Regions from separate parts of the Phyllobacterium sp. T2-21 genome, predicted to be linked through region 1. Evidence: riboswitches for the same ligand, from Rfam matches in the RefSeq annotation. Region 1 holds a riboswitch; each other region holds the start of a gene.
What was found. A riboswitch is a leader RNA that binds a small molecule or an ion and turns the genes downstream of it on or off. The one in region 1 is predicted to bind thiamine pyrophosphate.

Region 1 (4,813 bases):
TTGCGTCGGGCCGCCGTTTCATCATGGATCAGTGGTGGGTTGCCGCAGCACCGGGCTTTGCCATCCTGATCGTCAGCCTTGGCTTCAATCTGTTGGGCGATGGCCTGCGCGACGCGCTTGATCCGCGAGGCAATAACCAATGAGCACCCTTTTGACTGTCAAGGACCTGCGGGTCCAGTTTCCGACCCGGACGGGTGTGGTCGATGCCGTGCGCGGTGTATCCTTCACGCTCGGCCGCGAACGTCTCGGCATCGTCGGCGAATCCGGTTCGGGCAAGTCCCAGACCGGGCGCGCCATCATGGGGCTGACGCCGCCGCATGCGAAAATTACCGCGGAGACGTTGAATTTCGATGGCATCGACCTGCTGAAAGTCTCGGCTGCCGAACGGCGGTCGCTGCGCGGCAACCGGATTGCCATGATTTTGCAGGACCCGAAATATTCGCTCAATCCGGTCATGAGCATCGGGCGGCAGATCGTCGAGACGCTGCGCACCCACGAACGGGTCAGCAAATCCGAGGCGCGCAAGCGTGCGCTCGACATGCTGGCCGCCGTGCAGATTCGCGATCCCGAGCGCGTCTTCGATCTCCACCCGCATGAGGTTTCGGGCGGCATGGGGCAGCGCGCCATGATTGCCATGATGTTGATCACCGGCCCGGAACTGCTGATCGCCGATGAACCGACCTCGGCGCTCGACGTGACTGTCCAGCTGGATGTTCTCGCCATCCTCGACAATCTGGTGCGCGATCGCGGCATGGGGCTGATCTTCATTTCGCATGATCTGCGGCTGGTCTCGTCGTTCTGCGACCGGGTCATCGTCATGTATGCGGGCCACATCGTCGAGGAGATCGCCGCCAAGGACCTGCACAATGCCAAACATCCCTATACGCAGGGGCTTCTGAACTGCATGCCGAAAATTGGTGCCGATACCCATCCTCTCCCTGTCCTTGATCGCAAGCCGGAGTGGGCGGCATGACGACATCTCCTGCCAAAGCGCTTGTCGTCGACAAGCTTGAAGTCACGTTCGACCGTTTCCGCGCCTTGCGGGGTGTCAGCCTCGATGTGCTGCCGGGTGAATCCTTCGGACTCGTCGGTGAATCCGGCTCCGGCAAATCGACATTGCTGCGGGCGGTTGCCGGGCTTGCGCCGACCAGCGGCGGCTCGATCACCGTGAACGGCAAGCTGCTGGACAAGAAGCGCACCAAGGCGTTCTATCGTGAAGTGCAGATGGTGTTCCAGGACCCCTATGGTTCGCTGCACCCGCGCCAGACCGTCGACCGGCTTCTGCTCGAACCACTGGCGGTCCACGGATTTACCGACATTGAAAAGCGCATTCTGCGCGCGCTCGACGAGGTGGGCCTCGGCTCCAGCTTCCGCTTCCGTTATTCGCATCAGCTGTCCGGCGGCCAGCGCCAGCGTGTCGCCATCGCCCGGGCATTGATCCTGGAGCCGTCGATCCTGCTGCTCGATGAACCGACATCGGCGCTCGACGCATCCGTACAGGCCGAAGTGCTGAACCTGCTGGAACAGATACGCCGCGACCGCAAGCTGACCTTCCTGATGGTCAGTCACGATCTGGCGGTGGTCACCCACATGTGCGACCGGCTGATGGTCATGCAGAGCGGTGCCGAGGTGGAGCGCCTTTCCGCCGCCGATCTTGCCGCCCGCAAGGTGACGCAGGCCTATACGCGCAATCTGCTCGTTGCCAGCGAGGGTTTTGTGCGGCCGGGCGCGCCCGCTGCCTAGGTCGTGCTTTATCGGATTTTTACCATGGTGCACGACTTATCGCGGATTGAGACAATCTGAACGAATTTGCTAAGCAGGCATTTACGGCATGGCCTTCATGGTTCGCTCAACAACCGGAGCGGGCTATGAGCAAATTCAAACAATTCCTGAGAGACAAGCGTGGGGCCACGGCACTGACCTTCGGTCTGCTGCTTGTGCCGCTTATGGGCATGACCGGTCTTGCAGTTGATTATACCCGTGCAAGCAGTCAGCGTGCTGAACTGCAGAACGCAGCGGATGCCGCGGTGCTGTGGGGTGCATCGACCTATACAGGAAACAATCTGGATGACGTGAAGAGCCGCATTCAAAAAAGCTTGCGCGCGAACGTCCCTAACTTCGACAGCAGTGGCGCTACGTACAATGTGACGGTGACAAACGATGTCCCGGCACGGATCAAACTCTCTGTTGCGCGGCCGATGCAAACGACGTTCATGCAGGTGTTGAATCTGAATTCAATGGACATTGCCACCACGTCGATAGCATCCGGAGCATTGACGCCGGTTGATGCCACCTTCACCATCACAAAGGTTAAGGGAACTTATTACAAAAGAATATCGGTAATGGTTGTCAGAGAAAATGGCGCAACGGAGGAAGTGGCAGCTCTTGAGTATACCAATGCCAGCCAGACCGACGGCAAGGGAACATCGGTACCGCCCGTAAATGCACAATCCCAAACGTTCTCATTGGGAAAGTTCAAGACCTTCTATTTTACCATGGTCGTCAAGAAGGACGGCTGCCCTGTCGGCAAAAAGAATGTCAACAAGAAATGTACGACTTCCACCAGTTCCAACGATCAGATAACGCCCACACCGGACAATTTGACGTTTCAACAGGAGAAGACACTCAAAGATAATGCGAATGCCTTCCTGGTTAGAAGTGACAGGGCAAACGACGCGTGGCGTCTGGCCCTCGATGGTGCTCAATCAACCACGGAAAAAGAAGGACCGCCGGTGATCATGAACGATCTCCTGAGTTGCGACGGTTCTACGAGAAGGCATGGCTGGGAAGATGGCGGCGGCGGTACACCAGACTTTGAGTATACGCTCAAAACCGGTTGTGCATTTGATTACTCAAAAATTCTGCTCACGCAGTAATTTCCAAATGCAAAGGCGGCGCGATTGACTTTAAGCCCCCGCCGCTCCATCATGACTTCATTCCGAGGGGGGCACTGTACAGTGCTGAGATAGCGTCGAGCTGGACCCTTGAACCTGATCCGGGTTATGCCGGCGTAGGAACGGGAATTGAGCATTCTTCACGCACTCTGCCTTGTCTTCGCACATATCCGGATCTCCACACGTTTGATGGAGTCCTGCAGATGCCGTTTTCGCTGAACCACCAATCGCCGAGTTTGTGACGGCCCGCCATGCGCATGCTCGTCCGCATCGCCGGAGCCCTGCTGGCTGTGCTTGCTTGCTGGCAGCTCGCTGTCTGGATGCTGCAGCCGCCGCGCTTCATCCTGCCCGGCCCCGGTTCTGTCATTGCCGCCCTGGTCGAGCAGCAGCATTATCTCCTGAGCAACGCCGCCATCACGGTGCTTGAAATCGTGCTCGGGCTGTTCTTCGGTGCCATGGCCGGAATCCTTGTTGCGCTTCTGGTGGCTGGCCTGCCGGGTTTCGGCCAGATCGTCTGGCCTCTCCTGCTGGTCCTGCAGGCGCTTCCGGTCTTTGCCATTGCGCCGCTGCTGGTTCTCTGGTTCGGCTTCGGCCTCGCGTCCAAGGTCGTCATGGCCAGCCTGATCATCTTCTTCCCCGTCGCCTCGTCCTTTGCCGATGCACTGCGCCGGACCAGTCAGGACCTGCTGGATGCCGCCGCCCTGACACAGGCTTCGCCGCTGGCGACGCTGTTCCTCATCCGTGTGCCCAGCGCCTTGCCCGGCCTCGGTTCGGGCCTGCGTGTTGCGGCGGTCTTTGCCCCCATTGGCGCGGTGATCGGCGAATGGGTCGGTGCCTCGCGCGGACTTGGCTTCGTCATGCTGCAGGCCAATGCCCGCATGCAGACCGATACGCTGTTTGCCGCCCTCATCATCCTCGCCGTTCTGACCATCGTTCTGCGTTTCCTCGTCGATGCCTTCGCCGCACGTCTCACGCCCTGGGTGCAGGCATCATGACCGCCCCGTTTTCCCGTCCCGTTGATAAAGGAATGCCCATGTTTCGCCGCCGCGCGTTTGCCCCCGCCATCATACTGTTGGCCGCCTTGTCTCTCCTCGCATCTCCCGCCGCGGCGGCAGACAAGCTGTCTGTCCTGCTGGAATGGTTCGTCAACCCCGACCATGCACCGCTGGTTGTTGCCCGCGAAAAGGGCTTCTTCAGCGAAGCCGGACTGGACGTGGATCTGATCCCGCCGGCCGATCCGGCAGCGCCGCCGCGCCTCGTGGCGGCCAAGCAGGCGGACATCGCCATCGGCTACCAGCCCAACCTCTATCTCAGCCATGACGAAGGCCTGCCGCTGGTTCGTTTCGGCACCCTGGTGGAGACGCCGCTCAACACGGTGACCGTCCTCGCCGATGGTCCGATCAAGAGCCTGAAGGACCTGAAGGGCAAAAAAGTCGGGTTCTCCGTGGCTGGTTTTGAGGATGCCATGCTTGGCGCGATGCTGAAATCCGAAGGCCTGAAGACGGGAGATGTCGAGCTGATCAATGTCAACTTCGCCCTGTCGGCATCGTTGATCGCCAATCAGGTGGATGCCACGGTGGGCGGCTACCGCAATTTCGAGCTGACGCAGATGGCGCAGGAAGGTCACAAGGGAACGGCATTCTTTCCCGAGGAGCATGGTGTTCCCGTCTATGACGAGCTGATCTTCCTGACGCATCCCGATCTGGCGAAAGACGACCGTTTGAAACGTTTCATCGGCGCCGTGGAAAAGGGCGCGATCTATCTGACCAACCATCCCGATGAGTCCTGGTCGCTGTTCGTCAAGGCCTATCCCGATCTCGACAATGCGCTGAACCGGCAGGCATGGATCGATACATTGCCGCGTTTTGCCAAGCGTCCCGCCGCCCTCGACCGCAGCCGTTATGAACGGCTCGGCGTGT
Region 2 (4,813 bases), 1.5 Mb from region 1:
GTCTATGATGTTTTCACCGACAAGGTCCTGACGGGCAATCCCCTTGCGGTTGTGCACGATGCAGCCGGGCTGGACGATGCCGCCATGCAGCGGATTGCCGGGCAATTCAATCTGTCAGAGACGGTGTTCGTCCTGCCGGCGCACAATCCTGCCCATACGGCGCAGATCAGGATTTTTACGCCCGATTACGAAATGCCTTTCGCCGGTCATCCGACTGTCGGGTCCGCCATTGCCCTGGCGCAAAGCCGCTTTCCCGATGTGGCGGGCGATCAGGAAACGCTGATCATCCTGGAAGAGAAGATCGGCCCCGTCCGCTGCGGCGTGAAACTCAGCAAGGCGGGAGCGTTTGCCGAATTCGATCTTCCCAAGCTGCCGGAACAGGTGCCGTACAATTCCGACAGGATCGCGCTGGCCAATGCCCTGCGTCTTGAACCCAAGGAGATCGGCTTCGAGAATCACGTTCCGACCATCTGGGATGCCGGCGTGCCCTACCTGCTGATCCCGATTCACGGGCTGGCGGCTGCCGGGCGGATTCGAATCAACCAGGACGCCATGAAAATGGCGGCACCGGTCATCGACGGGCGCCAGCTGCCCGTCTATGTCTATTGCCGCGAAACGACGCTGCACGACAGCAATTTTCATGCGCGGATGTTTGTCAGCGACGAGGGCACCTACGAGGACCCGGCAACGGGTTCCGCCACGGCGGCCTTTGCCGGGGCCATCCAGCATTTTGACCAGCCGCTCGACGGATTGTTGCGGCTGTGGCTGGAACAGGGCCAGGAAATGGGCCGTCCATCGCGATTGCGGCTGGAACTGGATATCACCGACCAGAAGCTTGCCGGCGGGCGTATCGGCGGTTCAGCGGTCAAGACGGCGGAGGGGCAGCTTTTTGTTTAAACAACTTATTGTTCAAAGCTGACATAAAGTTTTCAAGAAGGGCTGGACAGGCCGGTTTTGCCCCGTTATAGAGCCCCCACCTTCGGTCGTCAAAGCGGCTGACGGGCACATAGCTCAGTTGGTAGAGCAGCTGACTCTTAATCAGCGGGTCGTAGGTTCGATCCCTACTGTGCCCACCATTTCTTTGAAAAAAGGGCCGTATGGCCCTTTTTTCTTATATGCCTGTCCAATATCGATCTACCCAAACTGCTAGAGGAGCTTTCCATGAGCATTCGTCGTATTGAAGTCGGTCCACGCATGAGCCAGGCCGTTATCCATGGCAACACGGTTTATCTCGCAGGGCAGGTAGGCACACCGGGCAAGAGCGTCACCGAGCAGACCAAGGATGTCCTGGCTTCGGTCGAGCGCCTGTTGAAGGAAGCCGGTTCCGACAAGTCCAAGATCCTGCAGGCGATCATCTGGATGGCCGACATGAAGGACTTTGCCGAAATGAATGCGGTTTGGGATGCCTGGGTCGATCCGGCCAACACGCCTGCGCGCGCCACCGGCGAAGCCAAGCTGGCGACCCCGGACTACCTCGTCGAAATCATCATCACCGCTGCCATCTGATTCCCTGCCGAAATCCGTCCGACACGGCGGATTTGGCAAAGCGACAGGTTCATCCCGGCGGAAATATTGAATTTGCCGGGATGAAATGAAGTGGATGTCAGTAAAACTGCTCCCGCGCACTGGATTTTTAGCGCGGGAATGAATAAAGTCCGCGCTTCTCGGGATTGCCGTTGTGGTAATTCATCAAACGCTTGTCTGATTGTGACGCTTACGCCCGCAAGACGAGACAAGCATGGGTAAGGAAAACGATTGCAAGTTCTCGTCCGTGACAACAATGTTGAACAGGCCCTCCGGGTCCTGAAAAAGAAGATGCAGCGCGAAGGTCTCTTTCGCGAAATGAAGGCGCGCCAGGCTTTTGAAAAGCCGTCCGAGCGCCGTGTCCGTGAAAAGGCTGAAGCCGTCAGCCGCGCCCGCAAGGCAGCGCGCAAGCAGGCACAGCGTGAAGGTCTGCTTCCTGGTCCGAAGAAGAAAGAACGCGTTGCCCGTCCAGGTGCCGCTACCAGCGATTTCAGCAACAACCGATAATCAATGACCGGAGTTTCCGGTCCTTGCAAAACGCGACAGAACCCGCACAGCGAGCCATGCTGGAGCGGGTTTCGTTTTGTGAAGACTCCGCCATAACTATCGTCTTCACATCGATATTACCCGGTTTCAAAAAAGTGCCTTCTTGTGCGCCGCATCACGCCGCGCCTATGCATGCTCCATACTATTCAAGCCTTATGGAGACCTTTCAATGGCACCCAAGCTCAACATCGTCCACGTCAGCACCCGTCCGGGCCGCGCCGGTCAGCCGGTTGCCAAGTGGTTCCATGACTTTGCCAGCCAGGACGGCCAGTTCGAGCCGGTTCTGATTGACCTGGCGGATCTCAACCTGCCGGTTTTCGACGAGCCCAACCACCCGCGTGCCCGGAAGTATGAACATGCGCACACGAAAAAGTGGAGCGCGCTGATCGAAGCGGGCGATGCGATCGTGTTCGTGACGCCGGAATATGACTATTTCGCTCCGCCGTCCCTGACCAATGCGATCATCTATCTCTGGCAGGAATGGAACTACAAGCCGGTCGGTTTCGTCAGCTATGGCGGCGTGTCGGGCGGCCTGCGCTCGGTCGAATCGGTCAAGGGCCTCATCGCAGGCCTGCGGATGGTTCCCATTCCCGAAGGCGTTCCCGTTCCGGCGTACCAGCAGTTCATCAACGATGAAGGCGTCTTCCAGGCCAATGAACTGGTGACCGCCAGCGCCAACACCATGATTGGCGAATTGCTCAAGTGGAGCAATGCTTTGAAGCCGCTGCGCGCGTACTGATCCGGTCAAGGCGCCCGGAATCGACGGGGCGCCACACACACGATTTTACCGATTCGCTTGACAAATGGCGGATCGGGCGTTCAATTCAAGACATTCACCAGGGGGGTCCCGACAAGGGGCTGAGATTCTGCTGGCTTTTGCAGCGCAGTGACCCGTTGAACCTGATCCAGTTCATACTGGCGTAGGGACGGTGCGAAAGTCATGCGAGTCAGCCTCGGCACATCCGTATCCGGATTCGCAATCTCTTTTCATCCTTCCGGCACAGAACTGGGTTTCCACGCTTGATTGCTTAGGAGCCTGATGATGACCGTAATTACCCCAACCGTTTCGGCAGGACCGCTGCCGGCCTCGATCAAAATATACAAACCCGGCCATATCCATCCGGATATCCGCGTGCCGTTGCGCCAGATATCGGTGCATCCGACAGCGGGCGAGCCGCCGGTGACGGTGTACGACGCGTCCGGGCCGTATACGGATGCCAACGCTGCCATTGACATCGCCAAGGGCCTGCCGCGCATCCGCGCAAGCTGGCTTGCCGGCCATGCCGACCTTGCCGCCTATGACGGCCGCCACGTCAAGCTGGAGGACAATGGCTTCGTCACCGGTGAACGGCTGACCCCTGAGTTCCCGGTGCGCAACCGGCCACTGCGGGCGAAGGGCGATAAAGCCGTGACGCAGCTCGCCTATGCCCGGGCGGGGATCATCACGCCGGAGATGGAATATGTGGCGATCCGTGAAAACCTTGGCCGCGACGCGGCGCGGGCGCAGCTGGAGCGCGACGGCAATTCCTTCGGCGCGTCGGTGCCGGATTATGTCACACCGGAATTCGTCCGCGAGGAGATTGCCCGGGGCAGGGCGATCATTCCGGCCAATGTCAACCATCCCGAACTCGAGCCGATGATCATCGGCCGCAACTTCCTGGTCAAGATCAACGCCAATATCGGCAACTCCGCAGTGACCTCCTCCATGGCCGAGGAAGTGGAAAAAATGGTATGGGCCATCCGCTGGGGTGCCGACACGGTGATGGACCTGTCGACCGGCCGCAACATCCACAATATCCGCGAATGGATCATCCGCAACGCCCCTGTGCCGATCGGCACCGTGCCGCTCTATCAGGCGCTGGAAAAGGTCGGCGGCATCGCCGAGGACCTGACATGGGAGGTCTATCGCGACACGCTGATCGAACAGGCGGAGCAGGGTGTCGATTATTTCACCATCCATGCGGGTGTTCGGTTGCATTACATCCCGCTGACCGTCGACCGCGTCACCGGCATCGTGTCGCGTGGCGGCTCGATCATGGCCAAGTGGTGCCTGCATCATCACCGGGAAAGTTTCCTCTACGAGCATTTCGAGGAAATCTGCGATATCTGCCGTGCCTATGATGTCAGCTTCTCGCTGGGGGACGGGCTGCGGCCGGGTTCCATCGCCGATGCGAACGATGCGGCGCAGTTTGCCGAGCTGGAGACGCTGGGGGAGCTGACGCAGATTGCCTGGGCCAAGGGCTGCCAGGTGATGATCGAGGGCCCCGGCCACGTGCCGATGCACAAGATCAAGGCGAACATGGACAAGCAGCTTGCCGTCTGCGGCGAGGCGCCGTTCTACACATTGGGACCGCTTACCACCGATATCGCGCCCGGCTATGATCACATCACGTCGGGCATCGGTGCGGCGATGATCGGCTGGTTCGGCACCGCCATGCTTTGCTATGTCACGCCGAAGGAACATCTCGGCCTGCCCAACCGCGACGATGTGAAGATCGGGGTGATCACCTACAAGATCGCCGCCCATGCGGCGGACCTTGCCAAGGGCCATCCGGCGGCGCAGGTGCGGGACGATGCCCTGTCGCGGGCGCGCTTCGAGTTCCGCTGGGAAGACCAGTTCAACCTGTCGCTCGATCCCGAAACGGCGCGGCTGTTCCACGACGAGACATTGCCGAAGGAGGCGCACAAGGTGGCGCATTTCTGCTCCATGTGCGGGCCGAAATTCTGTTCGATGCGGATTTCC
Region 3 (4,813 bases), 680 kb from region 1:
GAAGCGATACGTGGAGATTTCCACACACGGCATTCGACACTGTAAGCGATGAACCGAAAGAAAGTTCCATATTTTCCAGCGGCCATCGCGCACCATGGATAAATAATCCGCGCAGGGACGTAAAGGCCACAATGCTGAATACCGTTCCATCGGCAAAATCGAACGCATAGTCTCCTGCAACCAGGGGATGCGCTTCCTCGCTTCCGCTGGAGAGAATGATCTTCCGGCCTTCCGCCGCATGGCGGGTGGCCATGGTCAGGTGCAGCAGGGTGTGGTCGGTGCGTTCACCGCCAAAGGCGCCGCACAGGATCACTTCGGTGGCGCCCAGCCGGTAGGCCTCGTTGAGTGCCAGTTCGCCGTCGGTCATGTCCTTGGCGGCCGGAAAAACCGAACGCGGCACATGCGCATAGCGTTCGGCAAGTTCAGGCGATGTCGAATCGAAATCGCCCAGCCACAACTCGGGTTCAACGCCCAGCGCCTGCGCATGGGCAATGCCGCCATCGGCGGCAAGAACGCGCGCCCCGGCAATGAGATGCCGGAGACGGTCGGTGACGTGAACGGTTCCACCAAGAAGAAGGACGAATTTGCTCATGCACCGGCCATAGCATGGCACAAGCCGGTCGCACAGGGCATCCGTGATTCGAGGTTAAACGAAGCGCCCGAGTGCAATCGCGGCCATGCCGGCAATCGCCACGCCGATGGCCAGAAACAGGCTCGGATAAAGCTCCGGGATGAATTTCTGCCGGCGCGGACGCAGGAGGATCGCCTTGCGGCGGGCGTTTTGGGAAGCCTGGTTCTGCTGCACCCTGACATGGGAATGATAAAAACCGTGACCACGAAACATGATTGACCCTTTCCATCGGAAAACAGCCGCACGGGATGTTTTCGCTGGGGACAATAGGCGCGCCAGTATCAGCTTTCGATTTGGCAGAACCGGCAAAACATAAAGATTTCATAAGCATCGACCGCTTGCACGGCTCCGGCCGAACCTCTATCCTTGTCACGCTCTAACGGGGTGCCGGTCGCATGGACCGGCTGAGAGGCGCACGGGGAAACCCTGCCAACCCGCGGAACCTGATCCGGTTTGTACCGGCGGAGGGATTAGACGCGGCAGATTTGCCGGCGCACCAATCCTTTTGAACACTGCTGATAGGAGGCGCCGATGCGGCCATTCGAGACTATTGTAAAAACAGCGGCCATGGTGACCGCTCTGTTCGCCGTCATTCCCCTTGGCACCGCGCATGCCGACGGCAAACTCACCGTCTACACCTATGAAAGCTTCACCGCCGAATGGGGCCCCGGCCCGAAGGTCAAGCAAGCCTTCGAAAAGCAATGTGCCTGCACTGTCGAATTCGTGGCGGTTGCCGATGGTGTTGCCCTGCTCAACCGGGTCAAGCTGGAAGGCGGGTCAACCAAGGCGGATGTGGTGCTCGGCCTCGACACCAACCTGACCTATGAGGCCAGGCAAACCGGCCTGTTTGCCCCCCATGGCATCGACACCTCCGCTGTGAGCATCCCCGGCGGCTACACCGATGATACCTTCGTTCCCTACGATTACGGCTATTTCGCCGTCATCTATGATTCCGAGAAGCTGAAGACCCCGCCGGAAAGCCTGAAGGAACTGGTCGAAGGCGACCCGAAGCAGAAGATCGTCATCGAAGACCCCCGCACCTCGACGCCCGGTCTCGGCCTGCTGCTCTGGGTCAAGTCGGTCTATGGCGACAAGGCCGGGGAAGCCTGGGCCAAGCTGAAAGACCGGGTGCTGACCGTCACGCCGGGCTGGTCGGAGGCCTATGGTCTCTTCACCAAGGGCGAAGCGCCGCTGGTGCTGTCCTACACGACGTCGCCGGCCTATCACCTGATCGCCGAGCGCGTGGACCGCTACAAGGCCATTTCGTTCAGCGAAGGCCATTACCTGCAGGTCGAAGTCGCTGCCCAGACCGTCAACGGGGCGAAAAACCCGCTCTCGGCGCAGTTTCTTGCCTTCATGACCAGCCCGGCGTTTCAGGATGCGATCCCTGAAAACAACTGGATGTATCCGGCTGCGAAAACCACCGACGCGCTGAACCCGGCCTTCGAAACCCTTGTTCAACCCGTCAAGACCCTGGCCTTCCCCTCCGAGGAGGTCGCCAAGAACCGTAAAGCCTGGATCGATGAGTGGCTCGCGGCCATGAGCCTGTAGCGTTGTGATTGCCATCCGCAGTTTCAGACCATGGGCGGGGGCATGCGCCCTCGCCTTTCTGGCGGCACTTGCGGGTGGCGCACTGCTCAGTCTCGCATCTGAAGCGCTGCGTGACGGCACGGAAGGTTTTGCCGCATTCGACAGCTATCTGTGGCGGGTGGCGCGGTTCACGCTGGTGCAGGCGCTCCTGTCCATGCTGCTTGCGGTTGCCCTTGCCATTCCACTCGCGCGCGCCTTGCATGAACATCCCGCCTTTCCCGGCCGCGCGCTGATTCTGCGCCTGTTTGCCCTGCCCTTGGCTTTGCCCGCGCTTGTTGCGGTGCTGGGCATCACCAGCATCTATGGCCGCAACGGCCTGCTGGCCTTTGCTTTCAGCAGCCTCGGCATGGACACCATACCCAATATTTACGGGCTTCCCGGCATCCTTCTCGCCCACGTCTTTTTCAACCTGCCGCTGGCGACCCGGCTCGTGCTTGCAAGCCTTGATTCCATTCCGTCGGATTACTGGAAACTCGCCGCGCAGCTCGGCATGGGCGGCTGGGCACGCTTCCGCCTGATCGAATGGCCGGTCATCCGCCGCAATCTGTCCGGTATTGCCGGGCTGATCTTCATGCTCTGCATCACCTCGTTCACGATCGTGCTGACCCTGGGCGGCGGACCGCGCGCCACCACGCTGGAAGTGGCGATCTACCAGTCCCTGCATTTCGACTTCGATATTGCCCGCGCCGTCTCGCTCACACTGTTGCAACTGGGCCTGACCATTGCCGTGCTGCTGCTGCTCGGCCTGACGGGCAAACCGGCGGACGAAGGCTTCAGTCTCCAGACGACCACGCGGCGCTTCGAGCGGCCGGGCCGTGCAGCGCAATGTGTCAATACGGCGATCATTCTCCTCGGACTGCTCTTTGTCGGCCTGCCCATGGGCGGAACCGTTGTCTCCGGGCTTGGCGCCGACCTGGCGCGCCTGATGAGCGAATCCATCGTCTGGCGCGCCATTGCCACAAGCATCGTGCTTGGCGCCGCCGCGGCCCTGCTCTCCCTCGCGCTGTCACTGTCGCTTGTCATCGCCCGGGAGTATCAGCAGAGCCGGCGGCGAACGGTTTCACCGGGTCTGTTCGAACGGTCGCTGGATCTGGGGGCGAGCCTGATCATGGTGGTGCCGCCCATTGTCATCGGCGCCGGCTGGTTCATCCTCTCGCGCCACGCCATCAACCCGTTCAGCCTTGCACCCGTCATGGTCATCGGCGTCAATGCCGCCATGGCCGTGCCCTTCGCCTTCCGCATCCTGCGCCCGGCCTGGGATACGGCCGCAAGCCGCCACAACCGGCTTTGCCTCCAGCTCGGCATCACCGGCTGGGACCGGCTGCGCCTGATCGACTGGCCGGCTTTGCGCCTGCCCATGGGTGTTGCCTTCGCCTTTGCCATGGCCCTGTCGCTGGGCGATCTTGGAACCATCGCGCTGTTCGGCAATGATTCCATCCAGACCCTGCCTTTCCTGCTCTTGCAGCGCATGGGAAGTTATCGCACACAGGATGCAGCGGGACTGGCGCTGATCCTTGGGGTCCTGTGCCTGCTCTTGATGTTCGCAGCCGACCGCGGTGCGGCCAGCCTCGCCCGACAGGACAATGCAAGAGATGGCTGAACAAACGGAAAAGATCACAACCGGCGGGGCCGCGATCCGGCTTGATGCCGTACGCTTTGATTACGGCGACATGGCCATGCGTTTCGACCTTGCCATCGCACCGTCGTCCATTGCCGCCATCATCGGGCCGAGCGGCGCGGGCAAATCCACGGTTCTCAATCTCATTGCCGGTTTCGAGGCACCGCTCTCCGGCCGCGTGCTGATCGGCGATGCCGATGTCACGCATGCCGAACCATCCCGGCGCCCGGTTTCCATGGTGTTTCAGGACAACAATCTCTTTGCCCATCTCGACGTTGCCGCCAATGTCGGTCTTGGCCGCAGGCCGGGCCTGCGCCTCGACGCGGCGGATCAGCAGGCGGTCCACGACGCCATCGCCAAAGTCGGGCTTGCGGGCAAGGAGACGCGCAAACCGGCGGCACTGTCGGGCGGGGAACGCCAGCGCGTTGCCATCGCCCGGGCGCTGGTGCGCAACCGGCCTGTACTGCTGCTTGATGAAGCCTTTGCTTCACTTGGTCCAGCATTGCGCCATGAAATGCTTGATCTGGTCGGACAACTGCAAAAAGATACTGGAATGACTGTTGTGATGGTCACCCATCATCCGGACGATGCTTTGCGTTTACCATCAACGCTGTTCTTTCTCGAAAATGGCCATGTGGCAGCATCGGGGCCCGCGGGCGAATTGCTCTCGGCCAAAGGCCCCTCCCTGTTGCGAAAATATCTCGGCTCGCAAGAGTTATCACTTTGACATATTTTGTACTCAATGGGTCTCATAAGAAATCAATGTAATTCTTGCCCCAGCCTGCTCAACGGGCTAGCTAGAAAGTAAGCACACCGATTCCGCAGGCAAAAGACGAGTGGGAACTTGGCTTTAGCGTTTGCACTGGCGCCGCACGACATGAGGACATGATTCTGGGCTCGCACATTCTCCCCATCGGCAATCGACGGTTCCATCCGGCAGTACGAAGCACGACCGTGGTTTCGACGACGCTGCT

Region 2: linked by a shared signal. The riboswitch ahead of thiC (phosphomethylpyrimidine synthase ThiC) and the one ahead of ACZ5FP_RS04490 (ABC transporter permease) in region 1 are both predicted to bind thiamine pyrophosphate.
Region 3: linked by a shared signal. The riboswitch ahead of thiB (thiamine ABC transporter substrate binding subunit) and the one ahead of ACZ5FP_RS04490 (ABC transporter permease) in region 1 are both predicted to bind thiamine pyrophosphate.

Annotation. Positions count from the first base shown of each region.
Region 1 covers NZ_AP027912.1:900,899-905,711, forward strand. Annotated here, with positions in the region: gene nikC (nickel transporter permease) at 1-143, shown strand, start outside; gene ACZ5FP_RS04475 (ABC transporter ATP-binding protein) at 140-973, shown strand; gene ACZ5FP_RS04480 (ABC transporter ATP-binding protein) at 970-1,743, shown strand; gene ACZ5FP_RS04485 (TadE/TadG family type IV pilus assembly protein) at 1,869-2,876, shown strand; TPP riboswitch at 2,932-3,034, shown strand; gene ACZ5FP_RS04490 (ABC transporter permease) at 3,146-3,889, shown strand; gene ACZ5FP_RS04495 (ABC transporter substrate-binding protein) at 3,928-4,813, shown strand, end outside.
Region 2 covers NZ_AP027912.1:3,103,391-3,108,203, reverse strand. Annotated here, with positions in the region: gene ACZ5FP_RS15565 (PhzF family phenazine biosynthesis protein) at 1-897, shown strand, start outside; tRNA gene ACZ5FP_RS15560 (tRNA-Lys) at 1,001-1,076, shown strand; gene ACZ5FP_RS15555 (RidA family protein) at 1,162-1,506, shown strand; gene rpsU (30S ribosomal protein S21) at 1,756-2,031, shown strand; gene ACZ5FP_RS15545 (NADPH-dependent FMN reductase) at 2,240-2,809, shown strand; TPP riboswitch at 2,899-3,015, shown strand; gene thiC (phosphomethylpyrimidine synthase ThiC) at 3,113-4,813, shown strand, end outside.
Region 3 covers NZ_AP027912.1:221,945-226,757, forward strand. Annotated here, with positions in the region: gene ACZ5FP_RS01155 (thiamine diphosphokinase) at 1-592, opposite strand, end outside; gene ACZ5FP_RS01160 (hypothetical protein) at 647-844, opposite strand; TPP riboswitch at 1,002-1,118, shown strand; gene thiB (thiamine ABC transporter substrate binding subunit) at 1,199-2,182, shown strand; gene thiP (thiamine/thiamine pyrophosphate ABC transporter permease) at 2,187-3,821, shown strand; gene thiQ (thiamine ABC transporter ATP-binding protein) at 3,814-4,566, shown strand; gene ACZ5FP_RS01180 (M48 family metalloprotease) at 4,809-4,813, shown strand, end outside.